Regions from separate parts of the Mesorhizobium sp. M3A.F.Ca.ET.175.01.1.1 genome, predicted to be linked through region 1. Evidence: riboswitches for the same ligand, from Rfam matches in the RefSeq annotation. Region 1 holds a riboswitch; each other region holds the start of a gene.

Region 1 (7,684 bases):
ATCGCCATCGCTGAGACGGCAGCGGTCGCGTTCCCTGGCAGGCACGACATCGCCGTTCCTCGCGGTGGCGAGCCAGCTGCCCTGGAAGTCAAGTTCGCTGAGCAGCGCGGCAAGCGTTTCGGCCGCGACTTCATGGGTTTGGCCGTTAACGATGAGCTTCAAGGGCAAACTCCTTTGCTGCCGGATTTCCCAGGATGAGGTCGGCTGCCTGTCGCGCCATGGCCGGCGCGAGCAGGAAGCCGTGGCGGTAGAGGCCGTTGATGCGAATGTGCCCCCCGTCGCGCTCGACGCGCGGCAGGTTGTCGGCGAATGCAGGACGCACGCCGACGCCTGTCTCGACCAGTTCGGCCTCGCCGAAGGCGGGATGCAGCGCGTAGGCGGCGCCGAGCAACTCCATGGTCGAGCGCACAGTGACCGGGCCATCGGCATCGCACTCGATCATCGTCGCGCCGACCATGAACAGGTTTTGCTCGCGCGGCACGACATAGACGGGGATGCGCGGATGCAGCAGCCGCACCGGGCGGGCCAGCGAGATCTCGCCCGTTCGCAGCATCAGCATCTCGCCGCGCACGCCACGCAGCTCCGGTCGCGGCTCGGCGATGCCGGTGCAGTCTACCTCGATATCCGAAGATGCAGGCGCCCGGCCGCGGCCGAACTCCAGCCGCGCGCCCATCCCGCGCAGCTTGTCGCTGAGGGAAAGCAGCGCCTTGCGCGGGTCGAGATGCGCTTCCTGAGCGAAGTACAACCCACGTCCGAACCGGCCTTGGAGGGCCGGTTCGAGAGCCGCGATCTCACCGGCGTCGAGCTGCCTGAAGCCGGATGTGCGGCGCCCGAACCGGTCCAACTCACGAGCGTCGCGGGCAGGAGCCAGCACCAGCGTGCCGCGGCGCGAGACATGGCCGGGCAAGGCCGCGTTCCACCAGTCGGCGGCGCGGCGCCCGAGCGTCAGCACCGCCTCTTCGGCGCTCTCGCGCTCGCACCAAGGCGCGAGCATGCCGCCTGCCTGCCAGGAGGCGTTGCCGGCGATCTCCATGCGCTTCTCGGTGACGGTCACCTCGGCGCCGCGCGTTGCCAGCTCGTGCGCGAGCGTCAACCCGGCAACGCCTGCGCCGCGAATGAGCACCTTCATGGCCGGCCGGTGCTCTCCGATGCGTTGTCGAGCGGTATGTAGAGATCGCCGCCGTCCCGGTACTTCGCCGCCATGGCCGCGAGCCCTTCCTTCTGCGCTTCCGCGCGAATGGCGTGCGAAATCCGCATCGAGCAGAATTTGGGGCCGCACATCGAGCAGAAATGCGCCACCTTGTGCGCCTCCTTGGGGAGGGTTTCGTCGTGGAAGGCGCGCGCCGTCTCGGGATCGAGCGACAGATTGAACTGGTCCTCCCACCGGAACTCGAAACGCGCCCGCGACAGCGCGTCGTCCCTGATCTTGGCGGCCGGATGGCCCTTGGCGAGGTCGGCGGCATGCGCTGCGATCTTGTAGGTGATGACGCCGGTCTTGACGTCGTCGCGGTCGGGCAGGCCGAGATGCTCCTTCGGCGTGACGTAGCAGAGCATCGCCGTTCCGAACCAGCCGATCATCGCCGCGCCGATGCCCGATGTGATGTGATCATAGCCGGGCGCGATGTCGGTGGTGAGCGGTCCAAGCGTATAGAACGGCGCCTCGCCGCAGACCGCGAGCTGCTTGTCCATGTTCTCCTTGATCTTGTGCATGGGCACGTGGCCGGGGCCCTCGATCATCACCTGGCAGTCCTTGGCCCAGGCGATCTTGGTGAGTTCTCCCAGCGTTTCCAGTTCGGCGAATTGGGCCGCGTCGTTGGCGTCGGCGATCGAGCCGGGGCGAAGACCGTCGCCGAGCGAGAACGCCACGTCATAGGCGCGGGCGATGTCGCAGATGTCCTCGAAATGCTCGTAGAGGAAGCTCTCCTTGTGGTGATGCAGGCACCACTTGGCCATGATCGAGCCGCCGCGCGATACGATGCCGGTGACGCGGTCGACGGTGAGCGGAATGTAGGGCAGGCGCACGCCGGCATGGATCGTGAAATAGTCCACGCCCTGCTCGGCCTGCTCGATGAGGGTGTCGCGGAACACCTCCCAGGTCAGTTCCTCGGCGACCCCGCCGACCTTCTCCAGCGCCTGATAGATCGGCACCGTGCCGATCGGCACCGGCGAGTTGCGCACGATCCAGTCGCGGATGTTGTGGATGTTGCGGCCGGTCGAGAGGTCCATCACCGTATCGGCGCCCCAGCGGATCGCCCACACCATCTTCTCGACCTCCTCGGCCATCGACGAGGTGACGGCGGAGTTGCCGATATTGGCGTTGATCTTCACCAGGAAGTTGCGGCCGATGATCATCGGCTCGCTTTCGGGGTGGTTGACGTTGGATGGGATGATGGCGCGTCCGCGCGCCACCTCGTCGCGCACGAATTCCGGCGTGACGAAATCCGGGATCGCGGCGCCGAAGCTCTCGCCGTCGCGGTGAAGTCTCGAACGCAACTGCTCGCGGCCGAGATTTTCGCGGATGGCGACGAATTCCATTTCCGGCGTGATGATGCCGGCGCGCGCATAGGCGAGCTGGGTGACGGCGCGGCCGCCGACGGCGCGGAACGGCCTGTTGCGCACCGGGAACTCCGGTGTCAGGCGATCGGCGGAGACGAAGCCGTTGTCCTCGGGCTTGATCGTGCGCCCTTCATAGCGCTCGACGTCGCCGCGAGCCTCGATCCATGTCTCGCGCAACCGCGGCAGGCCGCGCTCGATATCGGTTTTCACCGCGGCATCGGTATAGGGACCGGACGAGTCGTAGACCGTGACCGGCGGCTCGCCGGCGCTTGGGTGGACCGAGATCTCGCGCATCGGCACCTGCAGTTCCGGATGAAGCTGGCCCGGTTTGTGGACCTTCTTGGAAGCGGGCAGTTCGCCGACGGTGACGGTCGGAGTGTGGGCATTCATGAGTGAGCCTCCTTGCTCAGAGTGCAACGGAGACCCAGTTCACGCGATGAGGAGGAAGTGACGCTTCGCTTAGGATGCGGGCATTGCCCGAATGCCGAAGCCGGATTGCCGACCCGCGAAGCCTCGCACCGTCCCTACGCCAGTATGAACTGGATCAGGTTCAACGGGTCACTGCGCGCGATAGCAGTATCTCAGCCCCTTGCCGGGACTCCCCTGGTGAGGTGCGCAGGTTGGACGATGCGACGCTGCCCTGTCAACTTAAGTGCGTCCTGTTTCGACAATCGGCTGCCGGCCAGGTTCGACAAAAATGGTGACGCTGGGATAAATGCCGGGTGTCGCGCTGCGGCTATGTTGCGTCCAGCGATGTTCCAAGGACGAGACGTCGCCTTTATCCTAAGGAGCTTTTCCGTGTCGGGCATAAAGAGTTCGCTGCTTCGCCATCTCAAACAACCGGGTCTGTTCGCGACACTGGATCGCATGGCATCCGGGGGCGAGCAGGGGGATCGGAGCGTGTTCAAGGTCTTCAACCCCTCGACCGGCGAATTGCTTGCCGAGCTTCCCGATATGGGCGTCGAGCAAACGAAGGCCGCGATCGACAGGGCCTATGTCGCGCAAGCCAGATGGGCAGCTCTCACCGCCCGGGACCGCAGCGACACATTGTGGCGCTGGCACCAACTGATTCTTGATCACACCGATGATCTCGCTGCGATCCTGACCGCCGAGATGGGTAAGCCGCTGCCCGAGGCAGTATCGGAAGTCTCGCACGCCGCCGCCTACTTGCAGTGGTATGCGGAAGAAGCCAATCGCATCTACGGCGAGACGATTTCTGCTCCTTCGACGGATCGGCGCATGCTGGTGATCAAGCAGCCGATCGGCGTCGTCGGCACCATCACCCCCTGGAACTTTCCTGCTTCCATGGTGGCGCGCAAGATTTCGCCGGCGCTGGCAGCCGGTTGCGCGATCGTGCTGAAACCGGCTGAGCAGACCCCGCTCGTCGCTGGCGCGATGTTCGCACTGGCGGCGGAGGCGGGTTTCCCCGACGGCGTCGTGAATTTGATCTATGCCTCGGAAGGTGCTGCGGTCGGGCGCGAACTCTGCACCAATCCAAAAGTGCGCAAGATCAGTTTCACGGGCTCCACCGAAGTCGGGCGGCTGCTGATGCGCCAGTGCTCGGATCAGGTCAAGAAAGTCAGCCTCGAACTGGGCGGGAACGCGCCGTTCATCGTCTTCGACGATGCCGATGTCGATGCTGCCGTCGATGGCGCGATCCAGGCAAAGTTTCGCAATGCCGGGCAGACCTGCGTTTCCGCCAATCGGCTCTATGTGCAATCGGGCGTGCACGACGAATTCGCCGAGAAATTTGCCGCACGGGTTCGCTCGCTCTCGGTTGGCGACGGCTTCAAACCGGGTGTCGCCATCGGACCGTTGATCGACACCCACGCGCTCCTCAAGATCGAGGCTCATATTGCCGACGCGATCGGGAAGGGCGGAGCGATCTGCTGCGGCGGAAGCCGGGCGGGTCCCGGCGGCACTTTTTTCGAGCCGACGGTTCTGACGGGCATCACCAGTGAAATGCTGCTCGCTCAGGAAGAGACCTTCGGGCCGCTTGCGCCGATCATCCGTTTCGAGGACCCCGATCAGGTGGTGCGCGAGGCCAATGATACGATCTACGGCCTCGCCGCCTATTTCTATGCCTCCAATCTCAAACGCGTCTGGCATGTGGCCGAGGCGCTCGAATACGGCATGATCGGCATCAACACCGGCCGGATGTCATCGGAAGCCGCTCCCTTTGGCGGCATGAAGCAATCGGGGATCGGTCGCGAAGGCTCGCGACACGGCTTGGAGGAGTACCTCGAGATGAAGTATCTCTGTATGGGTGGACTCTAGCTCCAGTCCAAAGCTAAGCGCCAACCACCAGTGCCCCGCCGATAAGCCCCGCGCCGGCCGCCGTCAGCAGCATCTTCTCGCCCGGTCGAATGGGATTGGCGCTGTGGGCGACGGATAGCGACAGGGGGATCGTTGCGGCCGACGAGTTGCCATAGTCGGCGATGGTCTTGACCATCCGCTCGTCCGCGATACCGAGCGACTTGCCGACGGCGTTGAAGATGCGGGCATTCGCCTGGTGCGGCACGAAGCGGGCGACGTCCGGCACCGAGACACCCGCCGCCGCCAGCGCCTCGAGCGAGCAAGTTCTCATCATCTCCACCGCCTTGGCGAAGACGTCGCGGCCGTTGCCGATGGTCATGCGGGTTTCGACGACGCCGATCTCGTCGGCGAACGGCCGGTTGCTGCCGCCGGCCGGGATGTGGATCAGGCCGTAAGCGGACCCATCCGAGGCAAAGGAAGAACCGAGTATGCCGTGGCTGGGATCGCCTGACGGGGCGAGCACCACCGCACCTGCGGCATCGGCGAACAGCACGGCGCTGGCGCGCTCGTCCGGATTGATCCGACGGCTCAAGATGTTGGCGGCGATGACGATGGCCGGCTTGTTGTGCAGGCGCACGAAGCCGTCGGCGAAGGTCATGGCGTAGATGAACCCGGCGCAGGCGCCCGCGAGGTCGACCCCGCCGGCTTTTTCGAGGCCGAGCCTGTGCGCCACCAGCGGCGCGCTGGGCGGTAAGAGATGATCCGGCGTCGAAGTCGCCAGCAGCAGCAGCCCGATCTCCTTGCGCTCGATGCCGGCCACCTCAAGCGCCATGTCGCCAGCCTCGGCTGCAAGCCCGGACAACGTGTCGCCGGGCTCAGCCCAGAAACGCGAGCGGATGCCGGTGCGCCCCTCGATCCAGCCTGCCTCCAGCCCGAGGCTTGCCTCGATCTCGGCATTGCCGACTTTTCGAGCCGGCACGTGATGGCCAAACCCGATGATGCGCGCCGTGCGATTCATCGCCGGTCGCCCGCAAGCCCGGCGGCCTCGTCTATTGCCGCGTAAAGCCGGTCGAGTTCGTCCGACGTCACGCAATAGGGCGGCAGCACGTAGATGACGTTGCCGAGCGGCCGCACCAGCAAGCCGCGCTCCAGGAAGAAGGCGCGCAGCCTGGGTCCGACCTCGGCCAGATAGCCGGCACTGCCGACACGCAGATCAAGCGCGGCGATGGTGCCGGTGGTGCGCACATTGTCGAAACGCGAATCCTGGCTGAACCGCGCTACCTTCTCCGCTTGCATCCGTGAGAGTGCGCCCACGCGCTCCGCCACAGGCTCGTCCTTCCAGATGCCGACGTTGGCGAGCGCTGCCGCGCAGGCGATCGGGTTCGCGGTGTAGGAACTCGAATGGAAGAAGGTCTTGGCCCGGTCCGCGGAAAAATGCGCGCGGAAGATCGCATCGGTGGCAAGCGTTGCCGCGAGCGGTAGCGAGCCGCCGGTCAGGCCCTTGGAGGTGCACAATATGTCGGGCGAAATCCCTGCCTGCTCGCAGGCGAACATGGTGCCGGTGCGGCCCCAGCCGGTCATCACTTCATCGGCGATGAAAAGCGTCCCGAAGCGCTGGGCAATGCGTTTGAGTTCGGCCAGCACCGACGCCGGATACATCAGCATGCCGCCGGCGCCGAGCACCAGCGGCTCGACGATCAGTGCAGCAACCTGGCGATCGCGCGCCAGTCGTTCGAAGGCGTCGAGCGTTTGCTGCTCCTGGCCGGCGGCGGGGAAGGGGATGGTATCGACCTCGAACAGCAGCGGCTCGTAGGCGGCGTTGAAGACGCCGCGCGCGCCGACGCTCATCGTGCCGATGGTGTCGCCGTGATAGCTGTGTTCCAGGACGACGATGCGCGAGCGCGGGAAGCCATTGTTGCGATGAAACCCCAGCGCCATCTTCAGCGCGACCTCGACACTGGTCGAGCCGCTGTCGGAATAGAAAACCCAGTCCAGGCCCGGCGGAGCCATGTCGACCAGCGCCGAAGCCAATCGCTCGGCCGGCTCATGGCTGAGGCCGGCGAAGATCACCTGGTCGAGCGTCTCGGTTGCGTTCCGAATCGCCTCCACGATCTTTGGATGGCGGTGGCCGTGGGTGATGACCCACCAGGACGAGATCGCATCGAGGATGCGCTTGCCCTCGCGCGTCTCGACATAGGCGCCCTCGGTGCGCGCGATGGTCGGCGGAACCGGCTCGGTGGCATGCTGGGTGAACGGATGCCAGACGGCGGAGCTCATGGTCGGACCTCCGTGAAGTCGGACACATGGAACGAGGACCGCATGGCCGCGGCAAGCGCCTCTGGCGTCAGCGGATCGAGCCGAGGCAGGCGGCCGAGCACCCGCACCTTGCCCATCTCGGCGATCGTCCTTTGCGTATCCGTCATCTCGTCGCCGATGAAGGCGATGCCGAGCAGCGGTATCGAGCGCGCGCGCAGAGCCTCGATCGAGAGCAGCGTGTGGTTGATGGTGCCGAGCCCGGTTCGGGCGCAGAGCACGACTGGCGCGCGCCATTGCGCGAAGATGTCGATGTAGAGCGTGCGCCTGTTGACCGGCACCATCAGCCCGCCGGCGCCTTCCACGACCAGTGGCCGGTCGGTCGCGGGCAGCATCAACGCGTCCGGATCGATTTCCACCCCGTCCAACTCGGCGGCGCGGTGCGGCGAGAGCGGTTCGTTGAGACGCCAGGCTTCGCGCAGCACTCGATCCGCGGGCAATCCTGCGAGCCGGGAGACAGTCTCGCTGTCGGTTTCTTCGCCTAAGCCGGCCTGCACAGGCTTCCAGTAGATGCCGTCGAGCAGGCCGGCCAGGCCCGCCGCGAACACCGTCTTGCCGA
Region 2 (7,684 bases), on a different contig from region 1:
CGGCGGCAACACTGACGGCACTGACGGCGGCAGCACCGGCGGCACGGACGGCGGCACCACTGGCGGCACCGACGGCGGCACGACCGGCAGCACTGATAGCGGGACCGGCGGTGGCTTTGACACCGTCAGCGGCAGCCCCGGGTAGCAGCGGCGACGGCATGCCCGGGCCGCCGGAGCCAATCCTGGCGGAAGCGGCCGGAACGCGGAGCCGGGCTTTATCTGTCGGTGACGATCTTGACCTTGTCGCCGGCCGACACCGTGGCCCCCGGTGACATCGCGTTGAGCACCCGGAACAGATCGAGCTTACGGTCGACGCCGATCATCTGCGCGGCGAGCGAGCCCATGGTCTGGCCGGCTTGCACGGTCACCACCCGGATATGCAGCGGCTTCAGCGCCGCCTTCTCGGCCGCGCTCAGGATGCGGAACGAACCGCTGACGGAGCGCGCGACCGGCTCCAGCGCCGTGCTGGCCGAGGGTGCGGCGGTGAGCAGCCGGTAGACCTGGCCGCCGGCGCGGATCACCGCGATGTCGAATTGCCATCCTTGAGCGACGGCATGCGCCATCGCCGCTTCATTGCCATTGATCGATTCCTGGCGGACGCTTGCGTCCTCGAGGCCGGCAACCCAGCCGCTGCGGATGTAATCGGTCAATGAAACCGATTTGTCGATCGCCACGCCGTCGAAGCGGATCGCGATGTCCCCAGGCCCTGTGGCGGTCACGGCGGCGGCCGAATTGTCGATCACGAAGCCGTCCGGCACCGAAAACGACACGCCAAGGCCAGGATGCAGGAAGGTCTGGCCACGCACATAGCCCTCTTCCGGCGTGTCGCCGTAGAGCAGGCCGTCTATGCCGGCAAGAAAGGCGTCGCGGTCACGAGTGCCCACGCCCGGCGGGCCGAAATTGCGGGCAAGACGCTGCGCCAGTTCGATGCGCTGCGGCGTGTTGGGATGCGTGGCCAGGAAGTCGAGGCTGGCATCGGTGGCGCCGCTGACCGAACGGAAATCCGTATAGGCCGACATCGACTGCAGGAAACGGCCGGCGGCATAGGGGTCATAGCCCGCCTCGCCGATCGATTTGATGCCGATCGCATCGGCCTGCAGTTCCTGGTTGCGCGAGAACTGCGCCAGCTTCAGCTTGCCGCGGATCAGCGCGGCCTTGGCGGTCGGGCTGTCGCCGAGCACGTCGGAGACGACCTTGGTGGCCAGCCCCTCCTCGGCCTCGAGCTGCTGCCGCTGCAGTCCGTGATTCGCGGTGACGTGGCCCATCTCATGCGCGATGACGGCGGCGAGTTCCGAGGAATCATTGGCCAGCGCCAACAGGCCGCGCGTGACATAGAGATAGCCGCCCGGCAGTGCGAAGGCATTGACGTTGGGCGAATTGAGGATGGTGATGCGGTAGGTCTGGGTCGGGTTGGCTGACACCACGGTCAGGTTGCCGACGACCTTGGCCACCATCCGCTCGAGCTTCGGATCCGAATATTCGCCGCCATAGGTGGCCAGGATGCGCGGATGCTGCGCCTTCGCCATTTCCGCCAGCTTGGCATTGGCGACGACATTGTCGACCGTGATCGGCTTGTCGGAAGGCTGGAATCCGGATTCCTGCACATCCGGCGGCGTGAACATCTGGCAGCTCGCCAGCGCCACGGCAAAGCTGGCCAGCGCAAGGAATCGCGCCAGCGGCTTCGTCCGCACTTTCTCGATGCCGGTCGGCAGATCGGCCTCCGTTCCAAATCTCTCGGCAAATCACGGCCTATGCCGGACCAGTGTGGCCGGACCTAGCCACACTCCTCCTGACAAGGCAAGCAAACGCCGCATCGCACCCTGACGGTTTGGGCGTAAATTATGTCCGCTTCCGGGCAATATCCTGTGATCCGTTGCCCGCGCCTTCGCTCCCGATATAACGCCGGAAAGCTTCAGGTCCAGCACGATCGAAGAAATCTTCGGCCGGCCCTGTGGCTGCGACCTTACCCGCGTCGACAAAGGCCACATTCTGGCTGATTCGGCGCGCGTCTTGCGGCTGATGGGTGACGAAAAGCACCGTCATTTGCCGCTCGGCATGGATGGCGGCCACAAGATCCAGCATGTCGTCGCGCAATGCGGGGCCGAGCGACGCGAAAGGCTCGTCCAGCAGAAGCACCGGCCGGTTGCGCAACAGGACCCTCGCCAGCGCGACGCGCTGCCGCTCGCCGCCGGAAAGCTCGCGCGGCAGCCGTCTTTCCTTGCCGCCCAGGCCGACACGCGCCAGCGCCTCCGCGACTGCGGCGTGATCTCCATCTGTCAGCCGGAGCGAAGGCGAACGCCCGAGCCCGACATTGGCTTCGACCGAAAGATGGGCGAAGAGGTTGTTTTCCTGGAACACCATCGACACCGGACGAAGCGAGGGCGGCACATCCCCGACATCCACCCCGCCGATCAGAACCCTGCCCGCTCCGGGCGATTCGAAGCCGGCCACCAGATTGAGCAGCGTCGACTTGCCGGAGCCGCTCGGCCCCATGATCGCCGTGATCCTGCCGGCCTCGAACTCGGCATCAAAGCGGAAGATCGCCTCGCCATAGCTGAACGAGACGCTGTCCAGCCGCACGGCCGAGCCTTTCCCCGCCTGAATGCCGGTGGTGGCCATGGTCATGACCTTTCTTCCCGCCCCAGCCAGTCGGCGGCAACAACCAGCATCAGGCAGACGAGGCCGAGCAGCAAGGCGAGCCCCGCTGCATCGGCGGTCCGGTAGCTGCCCATGCGTGCGAACAGGAGATAGGGCAGGGTCTGCACCGAGTCGCTGCCGAACAGCGCAATCACGCCGAGATCCCCGAGCGAGAGCGCCATGGCAAAGGCAAAGCCGGTGGCCAGTGGCCGCCGGAGCGCCGGCCAGTCGATCAGGTGCAGCCGGTGCCATCCGGAAATGCCGAGCGCCAGGCAAAGCCGCTCGTGGCGTTCGCTGGCGGAATCATAGGCGGGGCGGACGGCGCGGAGGACGAACGGCATCGCCATCATTGCGTTGACGGCGACGACCATCACGGGCGCAATGGCGAAGACGTCGGTGACGCCGCGCAGCGCCAGGAACCAGCCTGCGCCGATCACGATCGGCGGCACGACCAGCACGAAGCCGGCGCCGGTGTCGGCGGCATGTTCGAGCAGGCTCATGGCGCCGCCGCGCCGCCGCAGGGCAAGCGCCCGCCGCGCCGCAACCAGCGCCAGCGAGAGCGCCACGGCAAGCAGCCCCGAAAGGAATGAGAGCCCGGCGCTGGTGAGCGTCGCGCGGCGCACCGCGTCTTCGCCCGCCAGCCGACCGAGATCCGCCTGCAGCCCCGCCAAAACGGTCGCCGCCATCGGCCCGGCGACGAACAGCAGCGCAAGCGCGATCAGGCAGGCGTTCAGCACCGTTTCGATTTTGCCTGACGAGAGATACCGGCGCCGCGCCACCGGCAGATTGGCGTCGCCGACCGTATTGGCGCCGAGCCGCGAGAGCACGGCGATGACGAGGACGGTCAGGGCGATCTGCAGCAGCGTCAGCACCACCGCGCGGGCCGGATCGAAATCGAAGCGCAGCGCCTGGTAGATAGCGACCTCGAGTGTCGTGGCCGCCGGCCCGCCGCCCAGCGTCAGCACGATGGTGAAGGATGTGATGCACAGCATGAAGACCAGTCCGGCGACGCTCGGCAATGCCGCGCGCAATGCCGGCCACTCGATCAGCCGCAAGGCCGGCCAGCCCCCCATGCCAAGCTGGCTTGCCAGCCGCCACTGGTCGGGCGCTATGGTGCCCAGCGCTTCGAGGAACAGCCGCGTCGCCAAAGGCAGGTTGAAGAACACATGCGCGACAAGAATGCCGGACAGGCCGTAAATGCCCGGCCATTCCTGGCCGCCGAGCTTGCCCAGGACGCCGGCGAAATAGCCGGCGCGTCCATAGAGCGCCAATATGCCGAGCGCCGCGACGATGGCCGGCAGCGCCAGCGGCACGGTGAACAGCCTGAGCATCATATTTCGGCCGGGAAAGCGCGGGTGCGTGGACAGCGCCCGCGCGACCAGAAGCGCCGGTGCGACTGACAGCAGCGTCGACAGCAGCGCCTGCCACAGCGTGAAGCGGGCGACGCGGAAGAGATAGCCATCGAAGGCAGCGAATGCGCCGGACGGATCGTGGATGCCTTCGAAGATGAGGCCGGCGAAGGCGCCGCCGATGAGCAAGGCGATTGCCGCGAGGGCCAGGACGCCGGCGACGACGCGGGCCTCAGAGCGCGCGGCGGACTGCACGCTGCACCATGTGGGCAGGGCTGGCTGGCGAATGCCGCGATCCTTCGCGCCCCCCTCTGTCCTGCCGGACATCTCCCCCTCCAGGGGGGAGATTGGAAGTTCGGGCGCCCCGCCCGGTCCCGCAACGTTTAAGATTGGCGAAATCGCCGATGACAGCCAATCTCCCCCCTCGTGGGGGAGATGTCCGGTAGGACAGAGGGGGGCGCCGTAGAACACTCATCTCAGAAGGCTAGCCAAGACCAGCTACTTGCTCATCACCGCAAGCCACTCGTCCACCCAGGCCTTGCGGTTGGCTGCCACTTCCTCGGGGCTGAACAGCAAAGTCTTGGTCGGCTTGACCAGCTTGTCGAAGGCCGGGTTGAGCGGCTTGTCGGTCTTGCCGGCCGGGAACATCCAGTTGGTCTCAGGGATGATGTCCTGGAATTTCGACCCGGTCATGAAGGCGATGAACTTCTCCGCGAGCGGATTCTTCGCGCCCGTGGTCGTGATGCCCGCAACCTCGATCTGCAGGTATTCGCCCTCTTCGAACGAGGCAGCCTGGTAACGCTCGGTGTTCTCGGCAACCATGTGGTAGGCGGGCGAGGTGGTGTAGGACAGCACCATCGGCGCCTCGCCCTTGGTGAACAGGCCGTAGGCTTCGCTCCAGCCCGGCGTGACGGTGAGCACCTTGGTCTTGAGCTTGGCCCAGGCTTCCGGCGCCTTGTCGCCATAGACCGACTTCACCCACAAAAGCAGGCCGAGGCCCGGCGTCGAGGTGCGCGGATCCTGGATGACGATCTTGTCGGTGGCGCTACCCTCGACGAGTTCCTTCAGGCTCTTCGGCGGGCTCTTCAGCTTTTCGGTGTCATAGACCACGGCGAAATAGCCGTAGTCGAAGGGCACGAAAGTGTCGTCCTTCCAGCCGCCGGGCACATTCGCATCGGCTACGGCGCCGTGCGGCGCGAACAGACCGCTCGCCTTCGCCTCTGCCGTCAGGTTGGTGTCGAGACCGAGCACGACATCGGCCTTGGTGCCGGCGCCTTCGAGCTTGACGCGGTTGAGCAAGGCCACGCCGTCGGCGACCGAGACGAACTCGAGATCGCAGCCGCATTCGGCCTCGAATTCCTTCTTCACCGCCGGGCCGGGGCCCCACTCGGCGGTGAAGCTCTCATAAGTATAGATGGTGAGCTTGTCTTTCGCCTCGGCAGCGCCGACGCCTGTCAGCAGCGAAACAAGACCTGTTGCGAAAATAAGCCGGGACAGCAGTGAGCGCATCGGCGCCTCCTTCGTTGGTGTGACAAGGAATTGAGGCGCCGGATGGTCCGAAACGTCTAATCCCTCCGCCGGTACAAACCGGATCAGGTTCAGCGGGTTGGCTTGTCTGCCTCTCAGCCGGCCGCGAAATCAGCGTCCGGCACCCCGTTAGAGCGGCTGCAGACATAGGCCCGGCCGAAACGGCGCGCAAGCGGAAGTTTGCCGGGCCTCCAATGCATCACGGTTCATTCTAAAACGAGCGCCGTTCCGTTTGGATGCGCCCGGCTTCCGTTTCGCGGGCCGGGCTGGTAAGGGCGACACCCATGGGCACATTCACCATCCTGCTTGGCGGCGAGCTTGTCCGCACGCCGCGGCTCGAGCGCCAGATCGAAGGCTCGCGCCTTATCGCCGCCGACGCCGGCATCGGCCATGCCCGCATGCTCGGCCTCGTGCCGGAGCTCTGGGTCGGCGATTTCGATTCGGTGCCGGCGGACCTGCCGGACGACCTGGCCGCCGTGCCGCGAAAGATCTTTCCGACCGAAAAAGACATGACGGACGGCGAACTCGCCATCGCCGAGGCCCTCCAGCGCGGCGCCACCAGCCTGGTGCTGGCCGGCGCCTTCGGCGGCAAGCGGGCCGACCATGCCTTTTTGCATCTGGCGCTTGCGCTTCGACTGGCGGACGCGGGCACGGACCTGCTGCTGACCAGCGGCGCGCAGGAAGGCGTGCCAATCCTGCCCGGCAAAGCAGCCGGTTTCGACTATGCCGACGGCACTCTGTTCTCGGTGCTCGGCTTTTCCGATCTCGCCGGCCTGACGGTCACCGGCGCCAAATGGCCGCTGGATCGCGTCGAGGTGGCGTTCGGCTCCTCGCTCACCATATCAAACGAGGTCAGGGGGCGGCTCGGCATTGCGCTCGAACGTGGCCGGGCTCTGCTTCTCGCCCACCCCTATCCTCTTCCCGAAAGCTGACATGGCGCCGCCTCTCCTCAATCTCGACGGCATCGTCCTGACCTTCGGCGGCGCGCCGCTGCTCGGCGGCGCGGCGCTCAGCGCTTCCGCCGGCGAGAAGATCGCGCTGGTCGGCCGCAACGGCTCGGGCAAGTCGACCTTGCTCAAGATCGCCGCCGGGCTGATCGAGCCGCAGGACGGCGAGGTGTTCCGCCAGCCCTCGGCGACCGTTCGCTACCTGCCGCAGATGCCCGACATGGATGGCTTCGCCAGCGTGCGCGCCTATGTCGAGGCGGGCCTCGGGCCGGCCGACGACCCGCACCGCGCCACCTATCTCATGGAGCATCTCGGCCTCACCGGAGAGGAGCGGCCGAACGACCTTTCCGGCGGCGAGGCCCGCCGCGCGGCACTCGCCCGCGCGATGGCGCCCGAGCCCGACATCCTGCTGCTCGACGAGCCGACCAACCATCTCGACCTGTCGGTCATCGAATGGCTGGAGGAGGAGCTCGCCCGCACCTCCTCGGCGGTGATCCTGATCTCGCACGACCGCCGCTTTCTCGAGCGCGTCTCGCGCGCCACCGTCTGGCTCGACCGCGGCCAAACACGCCGGCTGGACAAGGGGTTCGCGCATTTCGAGGAGTGGCGCGACCAGGTGCTGGAAGAGGAGGAGCGCGAGCAGCACAAGCTCGGCCGGCAGATCGTGCGCGAGGAGCATTGGCTGCGCTATGGCGTGACGGCCAGGCGCAAGCGCAACATGCGCCGCCTCGGTGAGCTTCAAGCCATGCGCCAGCGCTTCCGAAGCCACCGCGGCGCCGAAGGCACCGCGACCATGGTGGCCAGCGACGCCGCAGAATCCGGCAAGCTGGTGATCGAGGCAAAGGGCATCGACAAGAGCTTCGGTGACCTGACCGTCGTCAAGGGCTTCTCGACCCGCATCCAGCGCGGCGACCGCGTCGGTCTGGTCGGCCCCAACGGCGCCGGCAAGACGACGCTGTTGAAGATGCTGACCGGCGAGCTTCCACCCGACGCCGGCAGCGTGCGGCTCGGCGTCAATTTGGAGATCGCCACGCTCGACCAGAAGCGCGAGGCGGTCGATCCGCAGGAGACGCTGGCGCACTACCTGACCGATGGCCGCGGCGAGAACTTGCTTGTCAATGGCGAGCAGCGTCACGTCGTTTCCTACATGAAGGATTTCCTTTTCAAGCCGGAGCAGGCGCGCACGCCGGTGCGCGAGCTCTCGGGCGGCGAGCGGGCGCGGCT
Region 3 (7,684 bases), on a different contig from region 1:
TCGTGCAAGCAGTTGTGGAGGCCGGCTGCAACATTTGCGCGATTGGCAACTTGGGATATGTCTTTGGCGATGCTGATTTGACGCCGGCGCAACGGAGGTCCGTCGAGCCACAGCTGCGCAGGATTGCTGAGATCTACGGCGAACGCGATCATCTCATGGACGAGATAGCTGTATATCTGCGGTCGATCGGACGCCATGTCGAGGTTGAGCCGAAGACAGGTGTTTCCTGATGGCCGCGATCGATCGCGTTCCGTAGTCGCCATTTCTATTGGGTAACGAGCAGCCGTCTTCCAACCTCTGAAACAAAAAAGAGGTGACCCCCAAAGGCCGCTCTCGAGACCGCAAGTCTGAGCCGCTAACGCATTGCGATAACCAGGCTGTCCGAACTGGGCGTCGATGCCTTCCTCGACCAGGTCGCGGTAGGCGGCGATCTCATCTACCGCATGCATAGCCAAGCCAGAGAAGTTTTCGGCAGCGGAATTCTCGGTCGCTTCCCCTTTTATGACTAGAGGGTGCGGCCGATCCGGCCGCGACGATCTCGCAGGGATTGCCATATACGGCAACACGAACACCGGCGGATCAATACTCGGATAATGGCGGCCGGCTATGTAGCGATCGATCGCGCACCAACATATCAATGCAATAGCTTAGTTGCTTTCAAAGGCGGGTCTCTACGAACTGCAAGCAAGCTAAACGATTGCGTCAACTCTTCCTCGCAGAGCGAAAACTCCGCGCCCACGCGATTTCTCTGCTGGAACAGCGGCACATCCTCAGCGCCAGGACACGGCCGCCGCCGTCGGGTTTTACGAAGCCGGTGATTGCATAAGTTGCCCGCAAGATATCATTGGTATCGGGAACGCCGCCGATGCCGCATCCTGAATAGAGCGGCCGCTTGCACCTGCCAGCCCGACGACCAGATCATATCTGCAACTCCATCTACCTGGACGTGGTGCAAATCACCTCGCTGAAGCCGCAAATCGTCGCCTTCGACCAGGATAACCACATCCGTGACCGCCTGAGCTACTCGGTCGATCTCGACGCACATGGCCGATACAGTTTTTCCATCCTTCACGAAGCGAATGAGACTTTGGCCATTCCAGCCCTGGTCTACGGGGCGTGACTTGTCCCCGATGCATGCGCGAGCTCTCCGCTCGGCCGGCCGCCGGACGTCGCCACCGGCCGAAGGCGCCCGAAGGCGCCCGAAGGCGCTTGACAAAGCAGCACCGGCCCATTCAACTTGAGGCATTCACCAGGGGAGTCCCGGTAAGGGGCTGAGATACTGCTGGCTTTCGCGGCGCAGTGACCCGTTGAACCTGATCCAGTTCATACTGGCGTAGGGACGGTGCAAGCGCTTTGCGGGAGTTTACGCCCGAGGTCCTGCTGCAGCAGGTCTACAGAAGCGTCTTTTCATCCTTCCGGCACAGAACTGGGTCTCCAATGCATGAGCAAAGGAGCCTCACGATGAATGCCCTCACCCCCGCCGTGTCGACGGGACCACTGCCCGCCTCGCGGAAAATCCACAAGCCCGGCGTCCTCTACCCGCAGATCAGGGTGCCGATGCGCGAGATTTCCGTCCATCCGACGGCCGGCGAACCGCCCGTCACCGTCTACGATCCGTCCGGCCCCTACACCGATCCATCAGTCCAAACCAGCATCGAAAAAGGCCTTGCCCGGCTTCGCCACGAATGGGTCACGGCGCGTTGCGATGTCGAAGCCTATGACGGCCGCCACGTCCGGCCGGAAGACAATGGATTCGCCACCGGCGAGCGCCTGACACCGGAATTTCCGATACGCAATCGGCCGCTCAAGGCCAAGCAGGGCAAGGCGGTGACCCAACTTGCCTATGCGCGCGCCGGCATCATCACGCCAGAAATGGAGTTCGTAGCCATCCGCGAGAATCTCGGCCGCGAGGTGATGCGCGGCAAGCTGCAACGCGACGGCGAAGCCTTCGGCGCGGCGATCCCAGATTTCGTCACACCCGAATTCGTGCGCGACGAGGTGGCGCGCGGACGCGCAATCATTCCCGCCAACATCAATCATCCCGAGAGCGAACCGATGATCATCGGGCGAAATTTCCTGGTGAAGATCAACGCCAACATCGGTAACTCGGCTGTCACATCGTCGATGGCCGAAGAGGTCGAAAAGATGGTGTGGGCGATCCGCTGGGGCGCCGATACGGTGATGGACCTGTCGACCGGCCGCAACATCCACAACATCCGCGACTGGATCGTGCGCAATGCACCGGTGCCGATCGGCACGGTGCCGCTCTATCAGGCGCTCGAAAAGGTCGGCGGCATCGCCGAGGACCTCAACTGGGAGGTCTATCGCGACACGCTGATCGAGCAGGCCGAGCAAGGCGTCGACTATTTCACCATCCACGCCGGCGTGCGGCTGCACTACATACCGCTGACCGTCGACCGGGTCACGGGCATCGTCTCGCGCGGCGGCTCGATCATGGCCAAATGGTGCCTGCACCATCACCGGGAGAGCTTCCTCTACGAGCATTTCGAGGAGATCTGCGACATCGCCAGAGCCTATGACGTTTCCTTCTCGCTCGGCGACGGCCTTCGTCCCGGTTCAATCGCCGATGCGAACGACGCGGCGCAATTCGCCGAACTGGAAACACTTGGAGAACTCACCAAGATTGCCTGGGCAAAGGACTGCCAGGTGATGATCGAAGGCCCGGGCCATGTCCCCATGCACAAGATCAGGCAGAACATGGACAAGCAGCTCGCAGTGTGCGGTGAGGCGCCGTTCTACACGTTGGGGCCGCTGACGACCGACATCGCGCCGGGCTATGACCACATCACCTCAGGGATAGGTGCCGCCATGATAGGCTGGTTCGGCACCGCAATGCTTTGCTACGTCACGCCGAAAGAGCATCTCGGCCTTCCCGACCGCAACGACGTCAAGATTGGGGTGATCACTTACAAGATAGCCGCCCATGCAGCCGATCTGGCGAAGGGCCATCCGGCAGCGAAAACCAGGGATGATGCCCTTTCGCGCGCGCGCTTCGAGTTCCGCTGGGAGGACCAGTTCAACCTGTCGCTCGACCCCGAAACCGCACGGTCCTTCCACGACCAGACCTTGCCCAAGGAGGCGCACAAGCTGGCACATTTCTGTTCGATGTGCGGGCCGAAATTCTGCTCCATGCGCATTTCCCACGACATCCGTGCCGAGGCTCAGAAGGAAGGCATGGCGGCAATGGCGGCAAAATACCGGGAGGGCGGCGATCTCTACATGCCGGCGGACGAGACTGGCGTACCGGTCGTGCCGGAGGCTCCCAAACCATCATGAGGGTGCTCGTCAAAGGGGCCGGCGTTGCCGGCCTCACCGTCGCTTTCGAACTCGCCGCCCGCGGCGCGACGGTCACAGTCGCCGAGATGCGGCATGGCCTTGGCGGCAACGCGTCGTGGTTCGCCGGCGGCATGCTGGCGCCATGGTGCGAGCGCGAAAGCGCGGAGCAGCCGGTGCTGGATCTCGGACGCGACGCTGCCGACTGGTGGGATGCGGTGCTGTCGGGTCAGGTGACACGGGCCGGGACATTGGTCGTGGCCGCGCCGCGTGATGCCGGTGAGCTTGACCGGTTCGCCAGTCGCACGTCAGGGCATAGGCGCGTCGATGAAAACGAAATTGCGCTCCTGGAACCCGACCTCGCCGGCCGCTTCCGGCGTGGATTGCTCTTCCCCAACGAGGCTCACCTCGACCCACGCCAGGCGATGGCGGCACTTCATGACAACCTTGCGACCATGGGTGTCAAATTCCACTTCGGCTGCGACGCCCGGCCTGTTTCGGGTTTCGCCCGTCAGATAGACTGCATGGGAATGGCAGCGGCCGATGACAGGCTGCGCGGTGTTCGCGGCGAAATGCTGATCCTTCGCACGCCTGATGTCTCGCTGTCGCGGCCGGTCCGTTTGCTTCATCCACGCTTTCCGCTTTATGCCGTGCCGCGCACCGATCACCGTTTCATGATCGGAGCGACGATGATTGAAAGCCAGAGCGCCGGACCGGTGACGGCGCGTTCCATGATGGAGCTGCTGGGCGCCGCCCATGCCCTCCATCCGGCCTTTGGTGAGGCCGAGATCGTTGAAACCGGTGTGGGTGTCCGTCCGGCATTTCCCGACAATTTGCCACGCGTCGAAACAGACGGTGAGATCATCGCGATCAACGGTCTTTATCGTCACGGTTTTCTCCTCGCCCCCGCCATGGCGCGCCAGGCTGCCGGCCTGGTTTTCAGTCAAGACAGAACCAAGGAGCATGCTCATGAAACTGATGGTCAACGGCGAGGCGCGTGAGATTGCCGCCACCACGCTGGCCGAGTTGCTTGCCGCGCTCGACTATGAGGGCGATTGGCTCGCCACCGCCGTCAACGGCGACCTCGTGCACAAAGCCAACCGCACGGAGTTCCAGTTGAGCGACGGCGACCGGATCGAAATCCTCTCGCCCATGCAGGGCGGCTAGCATGTTGGAGCTTTATGGAACCGAGCTTTCGTCGCGCCTGCTTCTCGGCACCGCTCAATATCCTTCGCCGGCCATCCTTGCCGATGCAGTCAAGGCGTCGGGCACGTCGGTGGTGACCGTCTCGTTGCGGCGTGAGATGGCGGGCGGTAGAGCCGGCGAACAATTCTGGTCGTTGATCCGCTCGCTGGGCGCCAGAATCCTGCCCAATACCGCCGGCTGCCTCTCCGTCAAGGAAGCCGTCACCACCGCGAAAATGGCGCGCGAGGTCTTCGGCACCAACTGGATCAAGCTCGAAGTGATCGGCAATCACGACACGCTACAGCCGGATGTGTTCGGTCTGGTTGAAGCCGCCCGCATCCTGTGCGAGGACGGCTTTGCGGTATTCCCCTATACCACCGACGATCTCGTTGTCGCCGAGCGGCTGCTGGAAACGGGCTGCAAGGTCCTGATGCCGTGGTGCGCACCGATCGGTTCCGCCTTGGGACCGGTCAACATGACGGCGCTGCGCTCGATGCGCGGATATTTCCCTGGCGTCCCGCTGATTGTGGATGCGGGGCTCGGACGGCCGTCGCACGCGGCCACCGTCATGGAACTCGGCTTTGACGCCGTGCTCCTGAACACAGCGGTCGCCAAGGCGGCATATCCGGTCGGCATGGCGCGTGCTTTCGGTAAGGCGGTCGACGCCGGTCGTGAGGCGTTCAGTTCGGGAATGCTCGAACCGCGCGACGTCGCCGTGCCATCGACACCGATGGTCGGCAGGGCCGTTTTTTCATGAAGCTCGATCCCTTTTATCTGATCGTCGACAGCGCTGCCTGGATCGAACGGCTGGTCCCACTCGGAGTCCGGCTTCTGCAACTGCGCATCAAGACCGTGGATGAGGCTGGGTTGCGCGCGGAGATCCGCACCGCGAAGGCCTTGTGTGCTCGATACCAGTGCCAACTCATCGTCAACGACCACTGGCGCCTGGCAATCGAGGAAGGCTGCGACTTCATACATCTCGGCCAGGAGGATTTGCAGACCGCTGACCTCTTGGCGATACGGGCAGCCGGCGTAAGGCTCGGACTGAGCACACATGATCATCAGGAGCTGGAAACGGCGATGGCCGCCGAGCCTGACTACATAGCGCTTGGACCCATCTATCCGACCATCCTGAAGAAGATGAAATGGGCGCCGCAAGGGGTCGAACGGATCAGCGAATGGAAGCGCCAGGTCGCGCCGTTTCAATTGGTCGCCATTGGTGGCCTCAACCCTGAGCGGCTCGACGGTGTCTTTGCGGCTGGCGCGGACAGCGCGGCGGTGGTGACCGACATCACGCTCAACGACGACCCCGAGGCGCGCACGCGAGAATGGATCGAAAAGACGGACCAATGGCGCTGAGGCGAGAACCACATGTGCTTGTCGTCGGTGGATCGGACTCCAGTGGCGGTGCTGGAATTGCACGCGATATCGAGACGATCTCTGCCATTGGCGTGCGCACCTGTCTCGCCGTCACAGCGCTAACGGTGCAAACGCATGACGCCGTGATCGAAATCTATTATTCGCCACCTAGCCTGGTGGCCAATCAGATGTGCGCCGCGCTGCAGGCCAACGACGTGGCCACAATCAAGATCGGCATGCTGGCGACTGCCAAGATCATTGTTGCCGTTGCCGCAGTGCTGCGCAAATTTCCGCATGTCCCCGCAGTACTCGACCCTGTGCTGGCCTCCACCTCAGGCCGCGCACTTCTGCAAGCAGGCGCTATCGCTGCCATGAAGCGCGATCTTATGCCGCTTTGCTGCATTGTCACGCCCAACCTCCCTGAACTGGCGCTCCTTAGTGGCTCCGAACTGGCAGTGGATGAGGACGGAGCGCTCCAACAAGGAAAAAGACTGCTGGCCGCCGGCCCTCAAGCCCTGCTGATCAAGGGTGGGCATGCGTCGGGAACCCGGTCGACCGATATTCTGTTACGCTCCGGGCACGAACCCATCCGCTTCGATGCACCGCGCCTTGCCACATCGATGCGCGGGACAGGTTGCATGCTGGCCAGCGCGATTGCGGCGCATCTGGCGAAGCCGAAGCCGCTCGAAGACAGCGTGCGCGAAGGCAAGCTGTTTGTCTTGGAGAGGCTTCAGAAATGCCGGCTGAATAACCACAGCGTTCTGCGTCCAGCCAAGCAGACCCATTTTCCAGAATTTTTCCCGTAGCGAGACTAGAGAAGGGGCTACTGCTTCTCTATGCCATCCTCACAACGCGTTGAGTTTCTCACTGCCAATTATGCGACTTTCGAGGTGCAAATAGCGAATATCGAGTTCTTAGTGACAGAAACGACCGGAATTGGTTGCGTGGATCACCAGGTCGCTACCGATTGGGTCAGCGACTCAATAGAACGTCACATCTCTGTCCACACTCGAGCTTATTTGCCGCAAACGCGTCGAGCCCCGCGTCAATCGGTCTTATAATAGTATCCGGGGCAGCTCCAAAGCTGTGGCATCGGCTACCCGCCGGCCGTGGCGCTTGCTGTTCGAGCGTCGGACGCCGCCTGCCATTGAACATCTGATGGGCTATTGGGTGGCGGCGACACACTCATCCAGGTGCAACTGGCTTTTTCAACTCGGGAACCAGCAGAAGCCTTCGCTGCGTCGCAACATTTGGATTATGTCGTACAGCCCGATCTTCCAGAGAAAACAAGACCTAACGTTCGAAACCTGTCACGCAACCAACCACCGAATGAAAGATCCAGCGTGCGATCGCAGGGAGGTAAGAATAACCGGTCTGGCTTTCCTATCGCCGGTCCAGGTTAAGACCAACGACGTCGTCACGACATCAACACAGTGCGCGAAGCGCTCGTATTCCTGAATCAGTGGCCAAAAGCGCGTCGGGGACCGGTATTCAGTTGCGCGGTGAGAAGCAGCAACGCAGCGATCGCCGGACAGATGACACCCGAGCAGGCGCGGCAAGCATTGTGGGATTTGCCAGGATTGCCGGCGTGCTGGCCAAATCTGATTTCGTCGTTGGTGGCGACTGATTTAAAGCTGCAGGAAGATCACCGCCGGTAACGCGTTGGCCCGCTGCTCGCCAAGACGGAAAGAACGCCGCCTTGTGAGTTCCAATAATGGGCGATGCGGGAATTGCACATGTCTGTGCCCATCTGTCCGGCCGAAATGCAAATGGCGTCACTGGCGAAGGTCAGCGAACGCGGCACGCAGGGCTGGATTCTTTTGACTTGCGGCAAGCCGACATAGGT

What was found. Region 1 has a riboswitch for thiamine pyrophosphate ahead of thiC (phosphomethylpyrimidine synthase ThiC). Riboswitches for the same ligand answer to the same signal wherever they lie in the genome.
Region 2: it holds a riboswitch for thiamine pyrophosphate, as region 1 does, so the genes downstream of both, thiB (thiamine ABC transporter substrate binding subunit) here and thiC (phosphomethylpyrimidine synthase ThiC) in region 1, are expected to answer to the same signal.
Region 3: it holds a riboswitch for thiamine pyrophosphate, as region 1 does, so the genes downstream of both, thiC (phosphomethylpyrimidine synthase ThiC) here and thiC (phosphomethylpyrimidine synthase ThiC) in region 1, are expected to answer to the same signal.

The regions. Positions count from the first base shown of each region.
Region 1 is NZ_SRTP01000012.1:49,761-57,444, reverse strand. It holds gene thiS (sulfur carrier protein ThiS) at 1-162, opposite strand, end outside; gene thiO (glycine oxidase ThiO) at 146-1,129, opposite strand; gene thiC (phosphomethylpyrimidine synthase ThiC) at 1,126-2,946, opposite strand; TPP riboswitch at 3,060-3,171, opposite strand; gene EN818_RS23605 (NAD-dependent succinate-semialdehyde dehydrogenase) at 3,424-4,833, shown strand; gene EN818_RS23600 (beta-ketoacyl-ACP synthase III) at 4,847-5,830, opposite strand; gene EN818_RS23595 (adenosylmethionine--8-amino-7-oxononanoate transaminase) at 5,827-7,089, opposite strand; gene bioD (dethiobiotin synthase) at 7,086-7,684, opposite strand, start outside.
Region 2 is NZ_SRTP01000002.1:478,316-485,999, forward strand. It holds gene EN818_RS06960 (caspase family protein) at 1-145, shown strand, start outside; gene EN818_RS06965 (M48 family metalloprotease) at 216-1,622, opposite strand; gene thiQ (thiamine ABC transporter ATP-binding protein) at 1,840-2,625, opposite strand; gene thiP (thiamine/thiamine pyrophosphate ABC transporter permease) at 2,622-4,241, opposite strand; gene thiB (thiamine ABC transporter substrate binding subunit) at 4,485-5,495, opposite strand; TPP riboswitch at 5,539-5,652, opposite strand; gene EN818_RS06985 (thiamine diphosphokinase) at 5,798-6,445, shown strand; gene EN818_RS06990 (ATP-binding cassette domain-containing protein) at 6,447-7,684, shown strand, end outside.
Region 3 is NZ_SRTP01000008.1:67,473-75,156, forward strand. It holds gene EN818_RS34460 (hypothetical protein) at 1-230, shown strand, start outside; gene EN818_RS19000 (hypothetical protein) at 893-1,120, shown strand; TPP riboswitch at 1,242-1,358, shown strand; gene thiC (phosphomethylpyrimidine synthase ThiC) at 1,462-3,297, shown strand; gene thiO (glycine oxidase ThiO) at 3,294-4,295, shown strand; gene thiS (sulfur carrier protein ThiS) at 4,264-4,461, shown strand; gene EN818_RS19020 (thiazole synthase) at 4,463-5,236, shown strand; gene EN818_RS19025 (thiamine phosphate synthase) at 5,233-5,838, shown strand; gene EN818_RS19030 (hydroxymethylpyrimidine/phosphomethylpyrimidine kinase) at 5,829-6,644, shown strand; gene EN818_RS19040 (DUF982 domain-containing protein) at 7,272-7,496, shown strand.